DNA from 2 places in the Microterricola viridarii genome. Region 1 is predicted to be linked to the other one. Evidence: predicted binding sites of a transcription regulator. Region 1 holds the regulator's gene; the other holds the start of a gene.
The links. The regulator LexA, encoded in region 1, represses DNA repair genes until DNA is damaged. The targets are predictions, from matches to a motif close to TCGAACANNTGTTCGA.

Region 1 (9,641 bases):
TGATCTCGTCGCCGCGCACGGCGCGCAGCGCGCTCATCACCGCGCTGAACGCCCCGACACCGGGAACCAGCAGGCCGTCGGCCTCCTGGGCGAGCTTGCGGTCTGCCGTCAGGGTGACGTCGGCGCCGGCGAGCTCCAGGGCCTTGACGGCCGAGTGCACATTGCCGGTTCCGTAGTCGAGGACGACGACGCTCGGTGCGCTCACAGCGCGCCCTTGGTGGAGGGGATGCCGACGACGAGCGGGTCGACGGCCTTGGCCTGGCGGAAGGCTCGCGCGAAGGCCTTGAACTCGGCCTCGGCGATGTGGTGCGCGTCGCGGCCGCCCAGCACGGTGATGTGCACGGTGAGGGCAGCGTTGTAGGTGATGGCCTCGAAGACGTGTCGCACCATCGAGCCGGTAAAGTGGCCGCCGATGAGGTGGTACTCGAAGCCGGCCGGCTCGCCGCTGTGCACGAGGTACGGGCGGCCGGAGATGTCGACGACGGCCTGCACGAGCGCCTCGTCGAGCGGGACGAGGGCGTCGCCGTACCGGGAGATGCCGCTCTTGTCGCCGAGCGCCTCGCGGATCGCGAAGCCGAGCGCGATGCCGATGTCCTCGACGGTGTGGTGCACGTCGATCTCGGTGTCGCCGTGGGCGCGCACCGTGAGGTCGGTCAGCGAGTGCTTCGCGAACGCCGTGAGCAGGTGGTCGTAGAACGGGACGGAGGTCTGGATGTCGGCGACGCCGGTTCCGTCCAGGTTGATCGACAGCTCGATGCTGGACTCGCTGGTCTCGCGGCGAATCGAGGCGGTACGGGGCGCAGAAAGGATCATACCTTGATTCTATTCACCGCCGGGGGCCTGTGACGCTGCCCCGCCGGGCCCGCCGGAACCGCGGCCGTCGGGGCCGATCTCGGCCAGCGCGGTCAGGAACGCCGTCGTCTCGGCCTCTGTCCCGGCCGTGACGCGCATCTGGCCGGGCAGGCTGACCTCGCGGATCAGGATGCCGCGGGCCAGCAGCGCCTCGAAGACGGCGTGCGGGTCGGCCACGCCCCCGAACAGCACGAAGTTGCTCGCGCTCTCGTAGGGCTCGTAGCCGAGCGCGCCGAGCTCCCGCACGAGGCGGTCGCGCTGCACCCGGATCTCGCCGACCATGCCGAGCATCTCGGCGGAGTGCGCCAGCGCGGCATTGGCCGCGGCCTGTGTGAAGGCGGACAGGTGGTACGGGAGGCGCACCAGGCGCAGCGCGTCGGTGACGGCGGGGTCTGCGGCCAGGTAGCCGACCCGGGCACCGGCGAAGGCGAAGGCCTTGCTCATGGTGCGTGAGACGAGCAGGCGCGGCCGGCCGGGCAGGAGGCCGAGCGCACTCGGCGTGCCCTCCGGCGAGAACTCGGCGTACGCCTCGTCGACGACGACGATCGCGGCGCCGTCGTCATACTGGCTGGCCTCGTAGACGGCCTCGATGACAGCCAGCGGAAGCGGCGTGCCGGTGGGGTTGTTCGGGGAGCAGAGGAAGATGATGTTGGGCTGGTGCTCGCGCACGGCCGCTGCGGCATCCTCCGGGCTGATCGTGTAGTCGGCGCCGCGCGGCACGCCGATCCACTCCGTTCCGGTGCCGGAGGCGAGCAGCGGGTACATCGAATAGGTGGGCGTGAAGCTGAGCAGGGTGCGGCCGGGGCCGCCGAAGGCCTGCAGGATGTGCTGCAGCACCTCGTTGGAGCCGTTCGCCGCCCAGATGTTGGCGGCGTCGAGGCCGTGGCCGAGGTAGCGGGCGAAGCTCTCGCGCAGCTCGGTGAACTCGCGGTCCGGGTAGCGGTTCACGCTGAGCACGGCCGCGGCGACGCGGGCCACGATGTCGTGGGCGACGTCCTCCGGGATGCCGTGGCTGTTCTCGTTGACGTTGAGGGCAACGGGGACGGCGGCCTGCGGGGCGCCGTACGGCTGCTGCCCGACAAGGTCGTCACGGAGGGGGAGATCGCTGAGATTCGTCACCGTACGAGTCTATGGGGAGCGTCTGGGCGCCGGCGTGATCGTTACGCCGCGGGCGCCGCCCGCTGTGCGGCGCTAGTAGCCGGCGGGGACGGCCAGGCGCTGGCCGGCCTGGACCTGCGAGGAGTCGAGCTGGTTGAGCTCGATGAAGGCGGCGATGACATCGCGCGGGTCGGCTTGCGGTGCCAGGTCAACGGCGAGGGTCCAGAGCGACTCCCCCGGCGGCACGGAGATGTAGTCGAAGCTGGCGCCCTGCTGGCTGGCGTCGCCGGCGACGGCGCCGCCGCCGTTGACGGCGAACATGAGCGCACCGGCCACGATGGGTAGGGCTACGAGCGTCGTGAACACGACACGGCCGCGGCTGGTCAATCGAAGGTGGCTACGAACAACGACCGGGGCGCCAGCGCCCTGAACGGCCTGCACATTCGCCGGGATTGCGTGTACTGCACTCATTTCGACCTCCTCTGGGATTCGCGCCCGGGCCCTCGGGTGGGACCGGATTCGAAGCTGTGTTCCGAACATACATTCGAATGATTCGAAGATGCAAGCCTTTCTTCGAGAAATTCGGAAGAAACGCGCGACACACTCGAACATTCGTTTGCCGAGACACCCGGCTCGCGATAAAGTCGTGAGTGTCTGGAGACAGACAATCAGGCACCTCTGACACGGTCAGATGCGCACACCGCCCCGGCGTTGTGTGGCCAGATCACAGCTGGTCAGCACAGCAATTCGGAAGCGGCACGAAGACAGGACAGCGAGGGCAGCACGGTGACGACAGAGCGCGACACACCCCCCGACGTGAAGGGCACGGCGAAGCCGGGCAACCGCCGGCGCAAGAGCCTGAGCGCGAAGCAGATGGCGATCCTCGACGTCATCCAGCGCTCTGTGAGCGCGCGCGGCTACCCGCCGAGCATGCGCGAGATCGGCGACGCCGTCGGCCTGGCCTCGCTCTCTAGCGTCACCTACCAGCTCAAGCAGCTGGAGCTCAGCGGCTACCTGCGCCGCGACCCCAACCGCCCGCGCGCCCTCGAGGTGCTCATCGAGGTGCCGGCGCAGAACGAGGGCACGGAGAGCTACGAGGGCGAGAGCTTCGCCACCCCGATGGCCACCGTCGGCGATGCCGCCATGGTGCCGCTCGTCGGGCGCATCGCCGCCGGCATCCCGATCACCGCCGAACAGCAGATCGACGAGATCTTCCCGCTGCCCCGCCAGATCGTCGGCAAGGGCGAGCTGTTCATGCTCAAGGTCGTCGGCGAGTCGATGATCGACGCCGCCATCTGCGACGGCGACTGGGTGGTCGTGCGCGCCCAGAAGACGGCGGAGAACGGCGAGATCGTCGCGGCCATGCTCGACAACGAGGCCACCGTCAAGGTGTTCCGCCAGCGCGACGGCCACACCTGGCTGTTGCCGCGCAACAGCAACTTCGAGCCGATCCTCGGCGACTACGCCGAGATCCTGGGCAAGATCGTCGCGGTGCTCCGCAGCGTCTGATCCGAACACAACAGGGAAGGGCCCCGATGCTGCGCATCGGGGCCCTTCCCTGTTTGGCATGTCTCGACTAGAGCGCGGCCGCCCCGGCGCGGACCGCCTGCGTGGCGGCGAGCATGTTCTGCAGCGACTCCGTGGTCTCGGCGTAGCCGCGCGTCTTCAGACCGCAGTCGGGGTTGACCCAGAGCCGGCGGCCGGGCACGACCTCCAACGCCCGCTCGAGCAGCTGCGTCATCTCGGCGACCCCGGGCACGCGGGGCGAGTGGATGTCGTACACGCCGGGCCCGATGCCGTGGTCGAACCCGCTGCGGCCGATGTCATCGACGATCTCCATCCGGCTCCGGGCGGCCTCGACGCTCGTCACGTCGGCGTCCAGCCGGCCGATCGCGTCGATGACGTCACCGAACTCCGAGTAGCAGAGGTGGGTGTGGATCTGGGTCTCGGCGCGCACCCCGGCCGTGGCCAGGCGGAAGGACCCGACGGACCAGTCCAGGTAGCCGGCGTGGTCCGCGCGCTGCAGCGGGAGCAGCTCGCGCAGGGCCGGCTCGTCGACCTGGATGATGCCGATTCCGGCGCCCTCCAGCTCGCCGATCTCGTCACGGAGAGCGAGGGCAAGCTGCGTCGCGGTCTCCCCCAACGGCTGGTCGTCGCGCACGAACGACCAGGCCAGGATCGTCACCGGGCCGGTCAGCATTCCCTTGACCGGCTTCTCGGTGAGGCTCTGCGCGTACACCGCCCAGCCGAGCGTGATCGGGGCGGGGCGGGACACATCGCCCCAGAGCAGCGACGGGCGGGTGCACCGGCTGCCGTAGGACTGCACCCAGCCGTGCTCCGTCACCGCGAAGCCGTCGAGGTACTCGGCGAAGTACTGCACCATGTCATTGCGCTCCGGCTCGCCGTGCACGAGCACGTCGAGCCCGATCTCCTCCTGCAGCCGCACGACCCGGTCGATCTCGGCCTTCATCAGGCCCTCGTACTCGGCCGGGCTGAGCGCGCCGGAGTTCAGCCGGGCGCGGGCGCGGCGGATGTCGGGGGTCTGCGGGAAGGAGCCGATCGTCGTGGTCGGCAGCAGCGGCAGCGGCAGGGCCGCCTCCTGGGCGGCGACGCGCTCGGCGTAGTCGCCACGCTCGTAGTCGGCCGTGCCGAGCGCGCCGGTGCGCGCCCGGACGGCGGCATCGCGCACTCCCGGCGCGGCCAGCCGCTCGGCGAGGGCTGCCGCCGCGGCCTCCAGCTCGGCCCGGACACTCTCCCGCCCGTCGCGGAGCCCGGCGGCGACGGCCGCGATCTGGCCGACCTTCTGGTCGGCGAAGGCCAGCCAGTTGCCGAGCGCGCCCAGCTTGGTCTCCTCGCTCGCGTCGTGCGGGAGGTGCAGCAGGGAGGTCGAGCTCGACACGGAGACGGCCGGCGAGAGCGCGCCGAGCGATTCGGCCGCGGTCAGCGCCGCCTCGAGGTCGCCGCGCCAGATGTTGTGCCCGTCGATGACGCCGGCGACGAGCGTCTTGGCCGCCAGCGCCGCAGCGGTCTCCTCCCCCAGCCCGGTCGGCAGGGTCCCGCGCACCAGGTCGAGCCCGATCGCCTCGACGGCGGATGCCGCGAGCACGGGCAGAGCGTCGCCGAGCGCGCCGTAGGGCGCAGCCACGAAGATCGCCGGGCGGGCGGTCGCGCCCGCGAGCACGCGGTAGGCCTCCGCCAATGCGGCCAGCTGCACCGGGCGGGCGACGGGGATGCTCTCGTTGACGAGGCCGGGCTCGTCCAGCTGCACCCACTCCGCCCCGGCGGCGCGCAGGCGCGCGAGCAGCTCGGTGTAGACGGGGAGCAGCTCGTCCAGGCGCGAGATCGGCTCGAATCCGGCCGGGGCGCCGTCGCTCGCCTTGGCCAGCAGCAGGAAGGTGACCGGGCCGACGATGGCGGGGCGGGTCAGGTATCCGGCCGCCTTCGCCTCCTCGAACTCGCGCACCAGGCGGTCGCTGGCCAGCCGGAACTCGGTCTCTGGGCCGATCTCCGGCACCAGGTAGTGATAGTTGCTGTCGAACCACTTGGTCATCTCCAGCGGGAGGTTGTCGCCGGCGCCGCGGGCCAGCGTGAAGTAGCCGGCCAGGTCGAGGCTGCCGTCATCCGCCACCAGCTGCGCGAAGCGGCTCGGCACGGCTCCGACGGTGACCGCGGTGTCCAGAACGTGGTCGTAGAAGGAGAAGCTCTCTGGGATGGCGGAGTCGCCGCGGCCGAGGCCGAGGCCTGCGAGCCGGGCCCTCGTGGTCGCGCGGAGCTCTGCCGCACGCTGCTCGAGCTCGGCGGCGGTGATGCTGCCCGCCCAGAACGCCTCGACGGCGTGCTTGAGCTCGCGCCGGCGGCCGATGCGCGGGTAGCCGAGGATGGTGCCGGCGGGGAACGCCGGGGCGGGAGTGGGTCGTGCGGTCATTCGTCGTCCTTACTGATGGGGTGCGGCCGCTGGGTGGTGCGGCCTGCGGGATTTTCGGGTTCGGCGGTCGTCGGAAAAAGACATGGGGGTAGTGCGGAAGGGTGCCAGAGGGCGTTGCCCGACGTGGGGCCGGGGTACGGGGTCGGTCGCGGGCCTGCGCTAGCGGCCGGCGACCGCCGGCATTCGGCCGAGGCGTTCCAGCACGCCGAGCACCGCGCGGTGCTGGTTGAAGGTGTACAGGTGCAGGCCGGGTGCACCGCCGGCGAGCACCTCGGCGGCGACGCGGGCGATGTAGTCGACGCCGATCTCGTGCTGGCCCTCTTCGCTGGGCTCCACCTCGAGGGCGATCTCGAGCTCGGCGGGGATCTCCTCGCCGGTCAGCTCGGCGATCCTGGCCAGCCGGGTCGGGGTGGTCGCGGGCATCAGGCCCGGCACGATGTCGATGGTGACGCCGGCCGTGCGGGCGCGGTCGACGAAGCCGAGGTAGTCGTCGGCGTGGAAGAAGAGCTGGGTGATCGCCAGCGTCGCGCCGGCGACCTGCTTGGCGAGCAGGCTGTCGACGTCGGCGCTCGATCCGCGGGCACGCGGGTGCCCGTTTGGGAAGGCCGCGACGGCGACGCGCTCCGGCCGGCGGCGCCGCGCGATGCGGCTGCCCTGGCTGGCCCCCGGCACGCGCTTCTGGGAGAACGGCTCGCGCTCCTCCTGCACCCGGTGGATCAGCTGCACGAGCTCCGCGGCGCTGCCGAGGTCGCCGAGCTCGGCTGGCCCGGTGACGCCGCTCGGCGGGTCGCCGCGGAGGGCCAGGAAGCTGGTGATGCCGGCGTCCAGGAACTGCCGGACCAGGCTGTTCGCCTCGGCGTGGGACGAGCCGACGCAGGTGAGGTGGGCCATCGGCTCGACGGCCGTGTGCTCGAGGATGTAGCGGAGCACGGTGAGGGAGCGCTCCCGGGAGGAGCCGCCCGCGCCGTAGGTGACGGAGATGAACGCCGGGTCGGCCTCCGCCAGCTTGTCGATGGTTCGCCCGAGCGCCAGGGCCGCGGCATCCGTGCGGGGCGGGAAAAGCTCGAACGAGACGGGCGTCACGACTCCGCTGTGGCCGCCCGCTCGGGGCGAGACGTGGTGGTAAGCGGCCAAGGTGTGTTCCTCTGCGTGGGCGGATGCCGCGCGGTGCAGGGGTGTCGAACCGTCAGGCCGCGCACCACCGCACAGTGCGGGTGTGGTTGCGGGCGGATGCCGGGCTCGGCTGTCGCTCTGGTTGCCGTCAGACGGCAACAACGTTTCACAGAGAATACAACGGGCGGTCAGCGGCCGGCAGGCTGTGACCGAATGTGACGGGCTAGGCCTCGAGGGCGCCGGCCGGGGCGCGGTAGGCCGAGAACAGGGCCTCGAGGTCGGCGGCGATGCGCGCGTGCACGAGGGTTCCGGTCTCGACGTACTCGGTCGAGATGACCCGGCCCTTCTCGTGCAGCAGCGAGATCAGGTCGCCGCGGTCGTACGGCACGACGAGCTCGATGGCGAGGCTCGGGTCCGGCAGCATCTCGCCGATCGTGGCGAGCAGCTCGTCGATGCCCTCACCGCTGCGGGCGGAGGCGAAGAGGGCGCGGGGCTCGAGGCCGCGCAGCACCATTCGGGCGTCGTCGTCGATCAGGTCGGACTTGTTGAAGACGATGAGCTCCGGGATGTCGCGGGCGCCCACCTCGCCGATGACGTCGCGCACGGTGGCGATCTGGCCGGCCGGGTCGGGGTGCGAGCCGTCGACGACGTGCACGATGAGGTCGGAGTCGGCGACCTCCTCCAGCGTGGAGCGGAACGCCTCGACGAGCTGGTGCGGCAGGTTGCGCACGAAGCCGACCGTGTCGGCCAGCGTGTAGATGCGCCCGTCGGCGGTGGTGTTCTTGCGCACGGTGGCATCGAGGGTGGCGAACAGCGAGTTCTCCACCAGCACGCCGGCGTGGGTGATGCGGTTCAGGATGCTGGACTTGCCGGCGTTGGTGTAGCCGGCGATGGCGACGGAGGGCACCGCGTTGCGGCGGCGGTTGGCCCGCTTGGCCTCGCGGGCGGGCTTCATCGCGGCGATCTGCTTGCGCAGCTTCGCCATCCGGGTGTGGATGCGGCGGCGGTCCAGCTCGATCTTGGTCTCACCGGGGCCACGGCTGCCCATGCCGGCGCCGGCGCCGCCCACCTGGCCACCGGCCTGGCGCGACATGGAGTCACCCCAGCCGCGGAGGCGGGGCAGCAGGTACTGCAGCTGGGCAAGCTCGACCTGCGCCTTGCCCTCGCGGCTCTTCGCATGCTGGCTGAAGATGTCGAGGATGACGGCGGTGCGGTCGATGACCTTCACCTTGACCACGTCTTCGAGTGCGCGGCGCTGGCTGGGCGCGAGCTCCGTGTCGGCGATGACGGTGTCGGCGCCGAGAGCCTGCACGATGCCGGCCAGCTCGCGGGCCTTGCCGCTGCCCAGGAAGGTGCTCGGGTCGGGGTTGGGGCGCCGCTGCAGCAGGCCGTCGAGCACGGTGGCACCGGCGGTCTCCGCCAGGGCGGCCAGTTCGCGCATCGAGTTCTCGGCGTCATCCACCGAGCCCTGCATGTAGATGCCGATCAGGACGACGTTCTCGAGGCGCAGCTGGCGGTACTCGACCTCTGTGACGTCTTCGAGCTCGGTGGAGAGGCTCGGCACGCGCCGCAAGGCGTTGCGGTCGTCGCGGTCGAGCTGCTCGCCGTCGCTGAACGCGGCGGCGCCGGTCTCGGTCTGCAGCGCCTGCGCTCCGCTGGCGAAGATGCCGGAGCTGAAGTGGGCGCTGCCCGCCGACCGGGCCTCGGCGCTGGCCAGCACCCGGGCGACGACGTCGTCGCTCTCGAATGCACCGTCGCCGTCAAAGGCGTCGGTGCCGGTGCTGTCGTTGGTGGTGTTGCTGGCGTCAGTCATTGCTCTCAGTTTACGGGTTTCAATCTGCGATAGATTCGCTGGTATGGCTTCAGAGCATTACTTCAGCGCGGATCCGGGGAGTGAGCTCAAATTGCGCCGCATCCAGGTGCGCCTCGGCGGGCAGGACCGTGAGGTCACGACCTCCAACGGAATCTTCAGTCCGGACCACATCGACCAGGGCACCGAGGTGTTGCTGCGCTATGCGCCGACTCCCCCGGCGACCGGCAATCTGCTGGACCTCGGCTGCGGCTGGGGCCCGATCGCCCTGACGCTGGCCCTGGAATCCCCGGAGGCCACCGTGTGGGCCGTCGACGTGAACGACCGCGCGCTGGAGCTGGTCCGGCGAAACGCCGAGGAGCTCGGCCTCGGCAACGTCCGGGCCGTGCGGCCTGAGGACGTGCCGGAGGACGTGCGGTTCGAGACCATCTGGTCGAACCCGCCCATCCGCGTCGGCAAGGACGTGCTGCACTCGATGCTGCAGCACTGGCTGCCGCGCCTGAAGCCGGGCACCGACTCCTATCTGGTCGTTCAGCGCAACCTCGGCTCCGACTCGCTGCAACGCTGGCTCGAGGCGGAGTTCGCCGGCTCGCTGGAGATCGCCCGCGAGGCCATCAGCAAGGGTTTCCGGGTGCTGAAGGTTACCCGTCCGGACGCCGCGGAGTAACCAACCGCGTGCCCGGCCGGGCACGAGTGTCCTCTAGCCGAGGCTGAGCACCCCGTCGAAGACGAGCTCGGCCGGGCCGGAGAGCGCGACGTGCTCGCCGTCCTCGGTCGGGAACATGCGCACGCCGAGCACGCCGCCCGGCACCTCGACCCGCCACTGGTTGGGCGCGCCGGCGC
Region 2 (9,641 bases), 760 kb from region 1:
GTTCGCCGGCAGCTCGACCAGCCCGGTGAACCGTGCGCCGAGCCCGATCAGCAGCAACGGGACGTAGGCGTTCAACCCGGCGGATGCCGCCAGGGCGGTCCCCGTCAACAACTCCAACATGCGCAGAGTCTGGCACGGATAAGGTGTGAATATGTATCTCATCGGCTTGACGGGCGGAATCGCCTCGGGCAAATCGACGGTGGCCCGCCGTCTCGTGCAACACGGCGCCGTGCTGGTGGACGCCGACGTGCTCGCGCGCAAGGCCGTGGAGCCGGGCACCCCGGCCCTCGCCGCCATCCGCGAGACCTTCGGCGATCAGGTGTTGCGCGCCGACGGGAGCCTGGACAGGGAGAAGCTCGGCGCGGTCATCTTCCACGACGACGCGGCCCGCGACAAGCTCAACGCCATCGTGCACCCGGCCGTGCGCGAGCTCGGCGAGAAGATGAAGGCGGAGGCCGTCGCAGCCGACCCCGACGTCGTCATCGTGCACGACATCCCGCTGCTGGTCGAGGCCGGCCGGGCCGGGGAGGGCTTCGACAAGATCGTCGTCGTCGAGGCGCCGAAGAAGACCCGCGTCGCCCGGTTGGTCGAGGAGCGCGGGCTCGACCCCGCCCACGCCGTCGCCCGGGTCGAGGCGCAGGCCAGCGACGAGGAGCGCCGCGCCGTCGCCGACGTCGTGATCGACGCCGACGGCACCCTCGCCCACACCATGAGCCAGGTCGACGACCTCTGGCTGCAGATTCAAGCAGAGCGCGGTGTCGGCGGGCGTCCGTAGACTTGGGGCATGGAACCCACCCGCTCCGTCCGCCCCTTCGAAGTCGTCAGCGACTACACGCCGAGCGGTGACCAGCCCGGCGCCATCGCCGATCTGACCGCGCGCATCAACGCCGGCGAGACCGACGTGGTGCTCCTCGGCGCCACCGGAACGGGCAAGTCGGCGACGACGGCCTGGCTGGTCGAGGCGGTGCAGCGCCCCACCCTCGTGCTCGCCCACAACAAGACGCTGGCGGCGCAGCTGGCCAACGAGTTCCGCGAGCTGATGCCGCACAACGCCGTCGAGTACTTCGTCTCCTACTACGACTACTACCAGCCGGAGGCGTACGTCCCGCAGACCGACACCTTCATCGAGAAGGACAGCTCGGTCAACGCCGAGGTGGAGAGGCTCCGGCACTCCACCACCAACTCGCTGCTCAGCCGGCGCGACGTCATCGTCGTCTCCACCGTCTCCTGCATCTACGGCCTCGGCACGCCGGACGAGTACATGAACGCCATGGTCGCCCTCCAGGTCGGCCAGAAGATCGGCCGCGACGCCCTGGTGCGCAAGTTCGTCTCGATGCAATACCAGCGCAACGACATCGACTTCTCCCGCGGCAACTTCCGGGTGCGCGGCGACACCATCGAGATCATCCCCGTGTACGAGGAGCTGGCGATCCGCATCGAGATGTTCGGTGACGAGATCGAGGCGCTGTACTCGCTGCACCCGCTCACCGGCGATGTCGTGCGCAAGCTCGACTCCGTCGCCGTGTTCCCCGGCTCGCACTACGTCGCGAGCACCGAGGTGATGCAGAAGGCCATCGTCACCATCCGCGAGGAGCTGGAGTGGCGGCTGGCCCAGCTGGAGCGGGAGGGCAAGCTGCTGGAGGCGCAGCGGCTGCGCATGCGCACCAACTTCGACCTGGAGATGATGGAACAGATCGGCTTCTGCTCCGGCATCGAGAACTACTCCAGGCACATCGACCAGCGGGCGGTGGGGGAGGCCCCGCACTGCCTGCTCGACTACTTCCCGGACGACTTCCTCGTCGTCATCGACGAGTCCCACGTGACCGTGCCGCAGATCGGCGCCATGTACGAGGGCGACTCCTCGCGCAAGCGCACCCTGGTCGAGCACGGATTCCGGCTGCCGAGCGCGCTGGACAACCGGCCGCTCAAGTTCGACGAGTTCAAGAACCGCGTCGGCCAGGCCGTCTACCTCTCCGCCACGCCGGGCAAGTACGAGATGGCCATCGCCGACGGCGTCGTCGAGCAGATCATCCGCCCGACCGGTCTCGTCGACCCCGCCATCGTGCTGAAGCCGAGCAAGGGCCAGATCGACGACCTGCTCGAGGAGATCCGCATCCGGGCGGCCAAGGACGAGCGCGTGCTGGTCACCACCCTCACCAAGAAGATGGCGGAGGAGCTTACCGACTTCTTCACCGAGTCCGGCGTGCGGGTGCGCTACCTGCACTCGGATGTCGACACGCTCCGCCGGGTGGAGCTGCTCACCGAGCTGCGCCAGGGCGTCTACGACGTGTTGGTCGGCATCAACCTGCTGCGCGAGGGCCTCGACCTGCCCGAGGTGTCGCTCGTGGCGATCCTCGACGCCGACAAGGAGGGCTTCCTGCGCTCGGCGACCTCCCTCATCCAGACAATCGGGCGTGCCGCCCGCAACGTCTCCGGCGAGGTGCACATGTACGCCGACCGGGTCACCGACTCGATGGCGAAGGCCATCGAGGAGACCACCAGGCGGCGCGAGAAGCAGGTCGCGTACAACGAGCTGCACGGCATCGACCCTCAGCCGCTGCGCAAGCGCATCGCCGACATCACCGACGTGCTGGCCCGCGAGGAGGCAGACACGGCCGAGCTGCTGGCCGGCCGTGAGGGGCGCAAGAAGTCCCCGGTTCCGAACCTGCGCCGCGAGGGCATCGCCTCCGCCGGCGGCAACGAGCTGGAGTCGCTCATCGCCGACCTCAACGAGCAGATGTTGCAGGCCGCCGGCGAGCTGAAGTTCGAGCTGGCCGCGCGCCTGCGCGATGAGCTGTCCGAGATCAAGCGGGAGCTGCGCCAGATGGAGAAGGCCGGCCACCTTGATTGATCCCCTTCCGCTGCTGGTGCTCGCCGGGGTGCTCCTGGCGGGCTTCCTGCTGTGGCCGCTCCTGGGGCCGCGGCTCGCCGCGTCCGAGCGCAAGCGCCGGCGGCGGAGCGCGGGCGGGGGCATGCTGGGCGTCGTCGACGAGGTGTTCCGGCCGCAGACCCACGAGGCGCACCTCGTCTGGGAGGCGCAGCAGGAGCTGCCCGCGCCGGCGCCCCTCCCGGGCGACGGCCCCATCGGCGCCGGCCCGGTCCGAATCGCCCTCCCGCCCTCCCGCTAGCGCCGCGCGCCAGTGCCCCGTTGACTCCCGGGCTTCGGCCGCTGCGCTGCCCGGTCCTTGCGGCGCGCCCCTCCCGCTGGTCGAGTAGGCGCGCCAGCGCCGTATCGAGACCTCGTCCGCGACCTCGCTGGCCGCCGGGCAGATTCCCGTTGGCTCGGGGGAGTGACAGCGTCCGAGGCACTGACGCCCCGGCCCGCGCCCAGCGCCACTTCGTGGCCTTCCGCGCCACATGATGTGGCGCAGAGCAGCACGAAGTGGCGCACGCTGCGGCATCCGCCGGTGCTGCGCGCAGCCCGTTGGCTCGAGGGAGGGCCGGCTCCGGAGGCCGACGCTATCGGCGCGCCGAGCGGGGGCTCCTGCACGGTACGAGGACGCCACACTGTTCGGAAGCCCCCGCTTGATGCGTCGTCGGGCGGCGTCCGAGGCGCTGACGCCCGGGCCCTCGCCCAGCGCCACTTCGTGGCCGTCTGCGCCACATCATGTGGCGCAGAGCAACACGAAGTGGCGCACGCTGCGGCATCCGCCGGTCGACGCCGGGATCTCGACAGGCCCACTCGGCAGGAGTGCCGCCCGACGCGGCGGGACCGGTGCCCGCGCGCTGGCTGTATGTTCGCCAACAGCTTGTAGAACGAGTCTTCGAATGCGCCGCGCGTCTCCTAGACTTGTCTGGTGTCAGTTTCTCGAGTCGAATCCACGTCCAAGCTGAGCGTTCAGGGTGCCCGCGTGCACAACCTGCACAATGTCGACCTGGAGATCCCGCGCGATTCGCTCGTGGTCTTCACCGGGCTCTCCGGCTCCGGCAAGTCCTCGCTGGCGTTCGACACAATCTTCGCCGAGGGGCAGCGCCGCTACGTCGAGTCGCTGAGCGCGTACGCGCGCCAGTTCCTCGGCCAGGTCGACCGCCCCGACGTCGACTTCATCGAGGGCCTCAGCCCGGCGGTCTCCATCGACCAGAAGTCGACCAACCGCAACCCGCGCTCCACCGTCGGCACCATCACCGAGATCTACGACTACATGCGCCTGCTCTGGGCCCGTGTCGGCGTGCCGCACTGCGCCGTCTGCGGCGAGAAGATCCAGCGCCAGACCGTGCAGCAGATCGCCGACCAGCTGATGGAGCTGGCCGAGGGAACCCGCTACCAGATCCTCAGCCCCGTCGTCTCGCAGAAGAAGGGCGAGTTCGTCGACCTGTTCAAGGAGCTGGCGGCCGGCGGCTACTCGCGCGCCATCGTCGACGGCGAGCAGATCCAGCTCTCCGACCCGCCCACCCTGAAGAAGCAGATCAAGCACGACATCGCCGTCGTCGTTGACCGCCTCGTCGCCGACCCCGAGCTGCTCAGCCGGCTCACCGACTCGCTCGAGACGGCGCTGCGCCTGACCGACGGCCTCGTCAAGATCAACTTCGTCGACCGGGAGGGCGACGAGGCGTGGCAGACGTTCTCGGAGAAGCTCTCCTGCCCGAACAACCACCCGATCCAGCTCACCGAGATCGAGCCGCGCACGTTCTCGTTCAACGCCCCGTTCGGCGCCTGCCCGGAGTGCTCCGGCCTCGGCACCCGGATGTCGGTCGACGAGGACCTGCTGCTCGGCGACCCGGAGCTCAGCATCGCCGAGGGCGTCATCCTGCCCTGGACCACCCAGGGCAAGGGCCTGTTCAGCTACTACGAGAAGCTGCTCGAGGGCCTCGCCCGCGACCTCGACTTCGACCTCACCACGCCGTGGGCGAAGCTGCCGGCGACCGTGCGCTCCGCCGTGATGAACGGCGACAACTTCGAGGTCAAGGTCAAGTGGAAGAACCGCTACGGCCGCGAGGTCAGCTACACCTCCGGCTTCGAGGGCGTCGTGCCCTACATCGAGCGGCAGTACGCCCAGGCCGAGACCGACAACCAGCGCGCCCGCTGGGCAGAGTACCTGCGCGAGGTCGCCTGCCAGGTCTGCAACGGCAAGCGGCTCAAGCCCGAGGTGCTCGCCGTGCACATCCACGGCGAGAGCATCGCGGATGTCTGTGAGCTCAGCCTCACGGATGCCCGCAGCTTCATGGACAAGCTGGAACTGACCGAGCGCGAGCAGGCCATCGCCGCCCAGGTGCTGCGCGAGATCAAGCTGCGCCTCGACTTCCTCGTCAAGGTCGGCCTCAACTACCTCAACCTGGCGCGCGCCGCCGCGACGCTCTCCGGCGGCGAGGCCCAGCGCATCCGCCTGGCCACCCAGATCGGCTCCGGCCTGACCGGCGTGCTCTACGTGCTCGACGAGCCGAGCATCGGCCTGCACCAGCGCGACAACCGCCGCCTGATCGAGACGCTCGTGGCGCTCCGCGACCTCGGCAACACACTCATCGTCGTCGAGCACGACGAGGACACCATCCGCACGGCCGACTGGATCGTCGATATCGGACCCGGCGCCGGCGTCAACGGCGGCCGCGTCGTGCACTCCGGCTCCTACGACGACCTGCTGACGAACACCCGCTCGCTCACCGGCGACTACCTCGCCGGACGGCGCCAGATCGTCACCCCGCACACCCGGCGCCCGGTCGACCCGGAGCGCCAGATCAAGGTCGTCGGCGCCCAGGCCAACAACCTGCGCAAGGTCAGCGCCGAGTTCCCGCTCGGCACCTTCACCGCCGTCACCGGGGTCAGCGGCTCCGGCAAGTCCTCGCTCGTCAACGACATCCTCTACCGGGTGCTCGCCAACAAGCTCAACGGCGCCCGCAAGCTGCCGGGCAAGCACACCCGGGTCACCGGGCTCGAGCAGCTGGACAAGGTGATCCACGTCGACCAGGCGCCGATCGGCCGCACCCCGCGCTCCAACCCGGCCACCTACACGGGCGTCTTCGACCGCATCCGCACCCTGTTCGCCGAGACGATCGAGGCGAAGACCCGCGGCTACCTGCCCGGCCGGTTCAGCTTCAACGTCAAGGGCGGCCGCTGCGAGACCTGCTCCGGCGACGGCACGATCAAGATCGAGATGAACTTCCTGCCCGACGTGTACGTCGACTGCGAGGTGTGCCACGGCGCGCGCTACAACCGCGACACCCTCACCGTGCACTACAAGGGCAAGAACATCGCCGAGGTGCTGCAGATGCCCATCAGCGAGGCGGCCGAGTTCTTCGAGCCCATCTCGGCGATCCACCGCTACCTGAAGACCCTCGTCGAGGTCGGCCTCGGCTACGTCACCCTCGGCCAGAGCGCCACCACGCTCTCCGGCGGCGAGGCGCAGCGCGTCAAGCTCGCCACCGAGCTGCAGAAGCGCTCCAACGGTCGCAGCGTCTACGTGCTCGACGAGCCGACGACGGGCCTGCACTTCGAGGACGTGCGGAAGCTCCTCATCGTGCTGAACAGCCTCGTCGACAAGGGCAACACCGTCATCGTCATCGAGCACAACCTCGACGTCATCAAGAGCGCCGACTGGGTCATCGACCTCGGCCCGGAGGGCGGCTCCGGCGGCGGCAAGATCGTCGCAACCGGCACGCCAGAGCAGGTCGCCTCAAACAAGAAGAGCCACACCGGCGTCTTCCTGAAAGAGGTGCTCGCCGCGGATGCCGCACCGCAGCGCTCCCAGCACCGCGCCGTGGCCGCAGGCTAGCCCGGGCGGCGGCGATGGCGAACGTTCTGAGCTACCGGCCCAAGACGGGGGAGATCCCCACCGAGCCGGGCGTCTACCGGTTCCGCGACGCCAACCGGCGGGTGCTCTACGTCGGCAAGGCGAAGAACCTGCGGGCCCGGCTGAGCAACTACTTCGCGCCGCTGGAGAGCCTGCACGAGCGCACCCGGCGGATGGTGACCACCGCCACCAGCGTCGAGTGGACGGTCGTCGGCAGCGAGGTCGAGGCGCTGCAGCTCGAGTTCACCTGGATCAAGGAATTCGACCCGCCGTTCAACGTCATGTTCAAGGACGACAAGTCCTACCCCTACCTCGCCGTCACCCTGGCCGATGAGGCGCCGCGCGCCCTCGTCACCCGCACCACCGGCATCAAGGGCGCCCGCTACTTCGGGCCATACCCGAAGGTGTGGGCCGTCTACGACACCATCGAGCTGATGCTCAAGGCGTTCCCGATCCGCACCTGCAAGGACTCCGACTACAAGCGGGCCATGCTCTCCGGCAAGCCGTGCTTCGCCGGGCAGATCGGCCGCTGCTTCGGCCCCTGCTCCGGCCTCGTCACGATCGAGGAGCACCGCAAGATCGTGATGCGCTTCGTGAGCTTCATGGGCAGCCAGGACCGCAAGCTCATCAACGAGCTCACCCAGGAGATGAAGGCGGCATCCGCCGAGCTCAACTTCGAGCTGGCCGCGAAGCGCCGCGACCAGGTGCTCGCGCTCGAGGCGGTGCTGGAGAAAAGCGCCGTCGTGCTGCGCGACTCCGTCGACATCGACCTGTTCGGCATCGTGCACGACGAGCTGGCCGCCGCCGTGCAGCAGTTCGTGGTGCGCGGCGGGCGCATCCGCGGTGTGCGCGGCTGGATGGTCGACAAGGGCCTGGACGCCTCCATGGGCGAGCTCGTCGACTCCATCGTGCAGACCGTCTACAACGAGTCCAATCCGCCGCCCCGGGAGATCGTGGTGCCAGAGCTGCCGGAGGACGCAGAGGCCCTCGAGGAGTGGCTGCGCGGCCTCGCCGGCGCCAAGGTGGGGGTGCGTGCCGCCCAGCGCGGCGAGAAGGCCGCGCTGCTGGCCACCGCCACCCAGAACGCCGCCCACTCGCTGATGCTCTACAAGACCCGGCGCAGCTCCGACTTCACCGCCAGGTCGAAGGCCCTCGAAGACATCCAGGAGGCGCTCGGGATGACGGAGGCGCCGCTGCGGATGGAGTGCTACGACGTCTCGCACCTCGGCGGCACCAACATCGTCGCCAGCATGGTCGTGTTCGAGGACGGCCTGCCGCGCAAGGACCAGTACCGGCGCTTCAACATCCCGGAGTCCACCGACGACACCGACTCCATCTACCGCACGCTGAGCAGGCGCCTGGCCTACCTGCGTGAGGAGCCGGAGCCGGAGGCAGCGGAGGGCGGCGAGAAGCGGCGCAAGTTCAGCTACCCGCCGAACCTGCTCATTGTCGACGGCGGCCAGCCGCAGGTCGAGGCCGCCGCCCGGGCGCTCCGGGAGTCCGGCGTGCAGGGAATCCAGCTCTGCGGCATCGCCAAGCGCCTCGAGGAGATCTGGCTGCCCGATTCCGAGTATCCCGTCATCCTGCCGCGCAACAGCGACGCCCTGTTCCTGTTCCAGCGCATCCGCGACGAGGCGCACCGCTTCGCGATCACCGCCCAGCGGGCCAGCCGCAAACGCGACATCGGCTCCGTTCTGGGCGAGGTGCCCGGTCTCGGGCCGGCGAGGGTGAAGGTGCTGCTCAAGCATTTCGGTTCCGTCGCACAGCTCAAACAGGCCACAGAGGAGCAGATTGCCGAGGTCCGGGGGGTCGGCCCCACCCTCGCGCAGGCGATCTATCGGCACTTGCGCTCCTGAACGGCTCCGACGCTCGGTAGGCTATAAGCCCACCAGTTCTTCTAGCGAAGGTGAGAATCTGCCATGGCGGATGCCCGGCAGCACGAGATGCTGATCGTCACGGGAATGTCCGGAGCCGGTCGTTCGACCGTTGCGAACGCCCTCGAGGACCTCGGTTGGTATGTCGTTGACAACCTGCCGCCGCAGATGCTGCGGCCGTTCGTGGACCTTGCCGGGCGTGCGGGGGCGAGCCTGCCCAAGATCGCGGCCGTCATCGACATCCGCGGCGGCGAGTTCTTCTCCGAGCTGCAGGACGCCATCCAGGAGCTCCGCAAGGGCACGGCGCTGCGCGTCGTCTTCCTCGACGCCTCCGACGAGGTGCTGGTGCGCCGCTTCGAGTCCGTGCGCCGGCCGCACCCGCTGCAGGGCGACGGCACGCTGCTCGACGGCATCTCCGCCGAGCGAAACCGCATCGCCACCATCCGGGGCGCCAGCGACCTGATCATCGACACCTCTGGTTTGAACATCCACCAGCTGGCGACCGTCACCCGGGAGCACTTCTCCGAGGTGGATGCCGTCGGCGTCAGCGTCACGCTCCTCAGCTTCGGCTTCAAGTACGGGGTGCCGGCCGACGCCGACCATGTCGCCGACGCCCGCTTCCTGCCCAATCCCTTCTGGATCCCAGAGCTCCGCGCTCAGACGGGGCTCGACAGCGATGTCGCCGCCTTCGTTCTGGAGCAGGCCGGTGCCCGGGAATTCCTCGCGCGCTACGCAGCCGCACTCGAGCCCGTGCTCGACGGCTACCAGCGCGAGAACAAACGTCACGTCACGATCGCCGTCGGTTGCACCGGCGGCAAGCACCGCTCCGTCGCCATGGTGAAGGAGCTGTCGACACTGATCGGCGCCCTTCCCCGGGTGGCCGTGAGTGTGCGGCATCGAGACCTCGGACGCGAATAGGCGGTCGCACCCGGCCGCCTGTCCACGCCTTTTGGCACTGCAAAGAATGGAAACACGATTGGCTCTCACCGCCGACGTAAAAGATGAACTCTCCGTGGTCGAGGTCCCCAAGACCACGGTCCGA

Region 2: a site for LexA is predicted at 3,753-3,768, ahead of uvrA (excinuclease ABC subunit UvrA). Genes of this name have one in related genera too.

What each region holds. Positions count from the first base shown of each region.
Region 1 covers NZ_LT629742.1:2,860,973-2,870,613, forward strand. Annotated here, with positions in the region: gene hisH (imidazole glycerol phosphate synthase subunit HisH) at 1-205, opposite strand, end outside; gene hisB (imidazoleglycerol-phosphate dehydratase HisB) at 202-813, opposite strand; gene BLT62_RS13130 (histidinol-phosphate transaminase) at 823-1,971, opposite strand; gene BLT62_RS13135 (LysM peptidoglycan-binding domain-containing protein) at 2,044-2,337, opposite strand; gene lexA (transcriptional repressor LexA) at 2,824-3,459, shown strand; gene metE (5-methyltetrahydropteroyltriglutamate--homocysteine S-methyltransferase) at 3,527-5,875, opposite strand; gene BLT62_RS13150 (methylenetetrahydrofolate reductase) at 6,035-7,009, opposite strand; gene hflX (GTPase HflX) at 7,212-8,801, opposite strand; gene BLT62_RS13160 (class I SAM-dependent methyltransferase) at 8,845-9,465, shown strand; gene dapF (diaminopimelate epimerase) at 9,499-9,641, opposite strand, start outside.
Region 2 covers NZ_LT629742.1:2,101,094-2,110,734, forward strand. Annotated here, with positions in the region: gene BLT62_RS09605 (DUF4126 domain-containing protein) at 1-120, opposite strand, end outside; gene coaE (dephospho-CoA kinase) at 152-775, shown strand; gene uvrB (excinuclease ABC subunit UvrB) at 785-2,851, shown strand; gene BLT62_RS09620 (hypothetical protein) at 2,844-3,128, shown strand; gene uvrA (excinuclease ABC subunit UvrA) at 3,798-6,707, shown strand; gene uvrC (excinuclease ABC subunit UvrC) at 6,722-8,581, shown strand; gene rapZ (RNase adapter RapZ) at 8,645-9,517, shown strand; gene whiA (DNA-binding protein WhiA) at 9,576-9,641, shown strand, end outside.